Regions from separate parts of the Bradyrhizobium sp. JR4.1 genome, predicted to be linked through region 1. Evidence: predicted binding sites of a transcription regulator. Region 1 holds the regulator's gene; each other region holds the start of a gene.
The links. The regulator LexA, encoded in region 1, represses DNA repair genes until DNA is damaged. The targets are predictions, from matches to a motif close to TGTTCNNNNTGTGTTCNG.
Positions count from the first base shown of each region.

Region 2: the regulator LexA is predicted to act here: its motif matches at 970-987, upstream of ABIB90_RS24770 (PA0069 family radical SAM protein).
Region 3: the regulator LexA is predicted to act here: its motif matches at 1,093-1,110, upstream of recA (recombinase RecA).

Region 1 is NZ_JBEPRY010000003.1:10,391-12,661, reverse strand. Features, by position in the region: gene ABIB90_RS08520 (molybdopterin molybdotransferase MoeA) at 1-650, shown strand, start outside; gene lexA (transcriptional repressor LexA) at 827-1,528, shown strand; gene ABIB90_RS08510 (hypothetical protein) at 1,981-2,271, shown strand, end outside.
Region 2 is NZ_JBEPRY010000014.1:16,518-18,788, reverse strand. Features, by position in the region: gene ABIB90_RS24770 (PA0069 family radical SAM protein) at 1-948, opposite strand, end outside; gene ABIB90_RS24765 (phosphoketolase family protein) at 1,160-2,271, shown strand, end outside.
Region 3 is NZ_JBEPRY010000026.1:63,105-65,375, forward strand. Features, by position in the region: gene ABIB90_RS34285 (hypothetical protein) at 727-894, opposite strand; gene recA (recombinase RecA) at 1,185-2,271, shown strand, end outside.

The DNA of each region.
Region 1 (2,271 bases):
CGGGCACCACGCCCGGCCACGGCCAGATCGTCTATTCCAACGGTTACGCCCTGCACGCGCTCGCCCGCAGCGAGGGCGCCGAGACCATCGACCTCGGTATTGCCGCCGACACGCTGGAGGCGACCACCGCGGGCATCCGCCGCGCCCGTGAGAGCGGCGCCGACATCCTGATCACGACCGGCGGCGCATCAGTCGGCGACCACGATCTGGTCCAGCAGGCACTGAGGGACGAAGGCATCGCGATGGCGTTCTGGAAGATCGCGATGCGGCCAGGCAAGCCGATGATGCATGGGCGCCTCGGCGCAATGGGTGTGATCGGCCTGCCGGGCAATCCCGTATCGTCCTACGTGTGCGCTTTCCTGTTCATGGTGCCGCTGATTCGCGCCCTGTCGGGCCGTTCAGTGATTCACCATCGCCGCGAACGCGCCGTGCTCGGCCGCGGCGTCGGCGCCAACGACCAGCGCGAGGACTATCTGCGCGCGCATCTGGAGGAGCGTGACGATGGCACACGCGTCGTTCTTCCCGTCAACCATCAGGACTCTTCGCTGCTTGCGAATCTCGCTGCAGCACAGGTACTTCTCGTGCGCGCACCATTCGCGCCGAAGGCCGAAGCCGGCACAGCTTGCGAAGTGTTGCGGCTCCCCGTCTGAGCACCCCCGCAACGCGCGTTCCGCGGAGTTTGCTCTGTTCACGGTAAATTAAGCAGTTGCGGAACATGTATCGAACATATAGTGTCCGTTCATGATTTGTTTCGAGCATGTAGCGGCTTATTGCCGAATTCTGCGTCTCGGAATCGGACGACATCAACCGGGGGACTTTGGTCGAGATGTTAACGCGCAAACAATACGAGCTTCTGCGGTTCATCAGTGAACGTCTGAAGGAAAGCGGCGTGCCGCCCTCCTTCGACGAGATGAAGGATGCGCTCGATCTGCGCTCGAAGTCGGGCATCCATCGCCTGATCACGGCGCTCGAGGAGCGTGGCTTCATCCGACGCCTGCCCAACCGCGCCCGTGCGATTGAAGTCATCAAGCTGCCGGAGCTCCAGGCAGCCGCCGGCAGCCGCCGCGGCTTCACCCCGAGCGTCATCGAGGGCAATCTCGGCAAGGTGCGTGCGGGCTCCAGCCTGCCCGCGGACGAGGGCGAACGCCCCGTGGCGGTACCGGTGATGGGCCGCATCGCGGCCGGCACGCCGATCGAGGCGTTGCAGACACGCAGCCACACCATCAGCGTACCGCCCGACATGCTCGGCTCGGGCGAACATTACGCGCTGGAAGTGCGCGGTGATTCCATGGTTGATGCCGGCATCCTTGACGGCGACATGGCGCTGATTCAGCGCAACGAGAGCGCCGATACCGGCGACATCGTGGTGGCGCTGATCGACGACGAGGAAGCGACGCTGAAGCGCTTCCGCCGTCGCGGCGCCTCGATCGCGCTCGAGCCCGCCAACGCTGCATATGAGGTCCGCATCCTGCCGCCCAATCGGGTGAAGATTCAGGGCAAGCTGATCGGGCTTTACCGGAAGTACTGATACCGGACGTACTTGATACCTGGAGAAGTTGGCGCCTCGCGCGCTTCCGATCGGCATCGCCGGTCAGAGATTGGAGCGGATCATCGTCCGCTCCGGCTGGATAGTCTTTCTGGTTCTGCACAGACTATCCGGCCCCTCCTCCGGCGCTGGCTCCTCGCGACGCCCACGAAGCAGCACCGAAACAGCACCGCTTCGCGGCTCGGGTGTGCGAGGAAACAGCGACCAGCGATCGAGGTCGTTGCACCAGCCGGCAAGATTCGCGCATGCGCCTCCCGAATGCATCGCAACTCGCTTTGTTCCTATTGAATTCGGGAAAGATAATGTGATCGCGGCTTGCGGAAACCAGCCGCAGATTTGCCCACAACCGAGCAGAGCTTTCGTGCTTCAACTCTGATAGAGGCCTGCGCCTCGATAAGAGACGCGGGTTGCTATCCCAGCATGAGGAGCACCCGATGTGTGACTACAGCCTGCATGCCGTCGCGTCGCGCCCCGCCGAAGTCGGCGAGACGATCGTCTCGACAAATTTCCGCGGCACCTCGACGCGCGGCTTCGCCTCCGCAGCCGATCCGTCTGTTGCCGTCTGCCTGCTGCCGGGAACGGAGCTCGCCTTCGCAGACGACGTCCGCTACGACAATCGCTGGATCTGGACGCGGACCATCAATTCCCGCGTGGGCAAGTTCGGCAAGATCGATCCGCACGTTCCCGACCGCCATCATGACGCGATCGAATTCCCCGACGGCAAA
Region 2 (2,271 bases), on a different contig from region 1:
GCGATAGCGGTCCGGATAGTTCGCCATCAGCCATTCCCGAAAGAGATCGCGCACCTCGAGCGGCAACCGCAGCAACACGTAGGAGGCTTCCTTGACGCCGGCATGAGCGGCGGCGTCCAGGATGCGCTCGATCTCGGAATCGTTCAGCGCGGGGATGACGGGGGCGACCATGACGGTGGTCGGAATGCCGGCCTCGGAAAGCTGCTTCAGCGCCTCCAGCCGCTTCGGCGGCGTGGACGCCCGCGGCTCCATGGTGCGCGCCAATTTCGGATCGAGCGAGGTCACGGAGATCCCGACCTTGGCGAGGTTGCGCTTGGCCATGCGCGCGAGAATGTCGATGTCGCGGGTCACCAGCGCCGACTTTGTGACGATCCCGACGGGATGGCCGGCGCGCTCCAGCACCTCCAGAATGCCGCGCATGATTTTGCGCTCGCGTTCGATCGGCTGATAGGGATCGGTGTTGGTGCCGATCGCGATCATCCGCGGCTCGTAGCCCGGCGCTGCAAGCTCCTTCTCGAGCAGCGCCGGCGCCTCGGGCTTCACGAACAGCTTCGACTCGAAGTCGAGCCCCGGCGACAGGCCGAGATAGGCATGGGTCGGCCGCGCGAAGCAATAAACGCAGCCGTGCTCGCAGCCGCGGTAGGGATTGATCGAACGATCGAAGCCGATGTCGGGAGAATCGTTGCGGGTAATCACCTTGCGCGAGGTGTCGATCCCGACCGTGGTCTTGAACGGAGGCAGTTCTTCAAGGCTTTGCCAGCCATCGTCGAATGCGACGCGCGCCTCGGCCTCGAACCGGCCGCTGGCGTTGGACTGCGCGCCCCGGCCTCGCCTGCGCTGGCGGTCGATGGCGACCGCCAGCTCAGGGAAGTCAGAAGGCGCACCCGCCGGCTCGGAGGGCGCCGTGACCGGCGGGTGCTTGAGAGCATGAGAGGATGCTGGACTCATGAAGCAAAGATAGCACGCCAAAGGAACAAATCAAGAACACAAACGAAAAACGTGAAAACAACCCCATGCACAGTAGAGCTGCCCAAACTTCGCGCGCCCGCTTTTGACCTCACGCAACAGTGGCGTCACGGCGATCCCGTTTGATGCTGCCGAAGGATCGATCTCGCCGGAACTCGGTTGGTGACGATCCCGGGTGAAGGTCGGCAGGAACATGACAAATCAACAACAATTGGCCGCAGCGAGCAGCGACCTCGATCTGCTCGACCGCTACTGGCGCGCCGCGAACTATCTCTCCGTCGGGCAGATCTACCTGCTCGACAATCCGCTGCTGCGCGAGCCGTTACGGCCCGAGCACATCAAGCCGCGTTTGCTCGGCCATTGGGGCACGACGCCCGGGTTGAACTTCATTTACGCCCATCTCAACCGCGTCATCCGCGCGCTGGACCTGAGCGTGATCTATGTCTGCGGTCCCGGCCACGGCGGCCCCGGCATGGTCGCCAACACCTATCTCGAAGGCAGCTACAGCGAGATCTATCCCGATATCGCGCGCGATGCCGACGGATTGCGCAAGCTGTTCAGACAGTTCTCCTTCCCCGGCGGCATCCCGAGTCACGCGGCGCCGGAAACGCCCGGCTCGATCCACGAAGGCGGCGAGCTCGGCTACGCGCTGGTGCATGCCTATGGCGCGGCCTTCGACAATCCCGACCTGATCGTCGCCTGTGTCGTCGGCGACGGCGAGGCCGAGACCGGCCCGCTCGCCGCGTCCTGGCACTCCAACAAGTTCCTCAATCCCGCCCATGACGGTGCGGTGCTGCCGATCCTGCATCTCAACGGTTACAAGATTGCTAATCCGACCGTGCTCGGGCGGATGCGCGACGACGAGATCCGCAATCTGTTCCGCGGGCTCGGCCACGAGCCGCTGTTCGTCGAGGGCGACGATCCCAAGCCGATGCATCAGGCCATGGCGGACGCGCTGGATGTCGCGTTCGCCAGCATCCGGTCGATCCAGCAGCACGCCCGCGACGGCCGCAAGAGCATCGAACGCCCGCGCTGGCCGATGATCGTGCTGCGCAGCCCGAAGGGCTGGACCGGCCCCAAGGAAGTCGACGGCAAGAAGGTCGAAGGTTTTTGGCGGGCGCATCAGGTGCCGGTCGCGAACTGCCGCGAGAATCCGGCGCATCTGAAGATTCTCGAAGACTGGATGCGCAGCTACGAGCCGGAAAATCTGTTCGACGCCAACGGCGCTCTGATTGCCGAGCTCCAGGCGCTCGCGCCCGAAGGCAATCGCCGCATGGGCGCCAATCCGCACGCCAATGGCGGCCT
Region 3 (2,271 bases), on a different contig from region 1:
AATCGGCAAGAAAATCCGAATGAAAATCAGCATGAAAAAACCCCGCTTGGGAGAACCAAGCGGGGAGAAGGTTATTGGAGGCTGAGGTGCTGGGCTGCAACACCATAGCCAGGCGACCCTAGCCGGCTCAGCTTACGACAGCCTGACAAGGCCCGACGGTGACAGCGAAAGCCGGAGCTCGGGGGCCGCACACTGGCCCTGCACCGGTCCCAATTTCGACATCCGTTCGCACAACTCAGGACACAACCGCAGGCGAGATTTCGCAGCGACGGTGCTGCCATGGGGGAAACGTGGCGCACCGGCAACGGGGTGGCATCATGGACAACGTAGAGCGGTCATTCGCCGCCGCGACGGCGGCTGGCTTCGTCGTGCTGGTGATCGGCATCGGATTGCTGGTTCTGCTGTAGGCGGGGTTGGGTGCCGGGAGACGGCTCCGGGGTGGAAGGGCCCATGCGCGCCTTTCAAAAACGCGAAAACAACCCCATGCACAGTAGCCCGCCTACGAATTCCATCGTTCAATCAATGACTTACTGGTAGTATTTAGATACCATATGGACTCGGACTCGCCTCCATGGCCGTCCGAATCCCGATTCCCGTGCCGATCTCCTTTGAGATCAAAGGGCGCTGCTCCGGGATCGTCGCCAGCGCGTTGCCGCTGGCAAACACCGCCGCCTGCCGAGTCGGCAAGCGGGCCTCGGTCAGCTCCTAAGCGCTCGTCCTCGCGGCCTAATGAACCTTGATCGCGTCCAGCGGCAAATGCAGCTCGGCGGCACGCTCTTCGCGATCCTTCTTGCGGAACTCATTTTCCTTACGCTCGAACTTGATCATCTCCTCCCGCGCCGCCTCCAGCAGCGGATTGCGCCGGGTCGTATCGTGATGCGTGTTGTTCGTCATGACTGAGGTCCCCAGAGTTGCGGTCCCGTCCAAGAGTCCGATGCAAGACTCCCATGCAAGAGTCCCATCCCAGAAAAGGCCGCAGACCGCGAAAAGGTTCGGTGCCGCAGGATTACGGAATTCTGACGGCGCGCGGGGCATCCGTCTTTGATGCGCGTCATTTGAAGCGCAAATCCGCAAAAGAACATATTGCGAACCTAGAACAAATAGGGTACATTGATTTTATCGCCGCGCCGCCCCGCCAGCCGTTTGTCCCTCTAGCGAATCCTCGCCATAAGGAGCACGACCCAATGTCCACCACTGCCCTGCGTATCGTCGAAGGATCTTCCATGGACAAGAGTAAAGCTCTGGCCGCCGCGCTCTCCCAGATCGAGCGGCAGTTCGGCAAGGGCTCGGTGATGAAGCTCGGCAAGAACGACCGTTCGATGGATGTCGAGGCGGTCTCTTCGGGTTCGTTGGGGCTCGATATCGCGCTCGGGATCGGCGGCCTGCCGAAGGGGCGTGTCGTGGAGATCTACGGGCCGGAATCCTCGGGCAAGACCACGCTGGCGCTGCACACGGTGGCGGAAGGGCAGAAGAAGGGCGGCATCTGCGCCTTCATCGACGCCGAGCACGCGCTCGACCCGGTCTATGCACGCAAACTGGGCGTCAACATCGACGAACTCCTGATTTCCCAGCCGGACACCGGCGAGCAGGCGCTGGAAATCTGCGACACGCTGGTGCGCTCCGGCGCGGTCGACGTGCTGGTGATCGATTCGGTCGCGGCCCTGGTGCCGAAGGCCGAACTCGAGGGTGAGATGGGCGATGCGCTGCCGGGTCTGCAGGCTCGTCTGATGAGCCAAGCGCTGCGCAAGCTGACGGCGTCCATCAACAAGTCCAATACCATGGTGATCTTCATCAACCAGATCCGCATGAAGATCGGTGTGATGTATGGCTCGCCGGAAACCACCACCGGCGGCAACGCGCTGAAATTCTATGCCTCCGTCCGCCTCGATATCCGCCGCATCGGCGCGATCAAGGAGCGCGACGAAGTGGTCGGCAACACCACGCGCGTCAAGGTCGTCAAGAACAAGCTGGCGCCGCCCTTCAAGCAGGTCGAGTTCGACATCATGTACGGCGAGGGCGTCTCCAAGATGGGCGAGATCCTCGATCTCGGCGTCAAGGCCGGCATCGTTGAGAAATCCGGCGCCTGGTTCTCCTATGACAGCCAGCGTCTTGGCCAGGGCCGCGAGAATTCGAAAGCGTTCCTGAAGGCCAACCCCGACATCACCGCCAAGATCGAGACCTCGATCCGCCAGAACTCCGGCCTGATCGCCGAGCAGATCCTCGCCGGCAGCCCCGAGCGTGACGCCGACGGCGAGGAGCCGGGGGACGAGT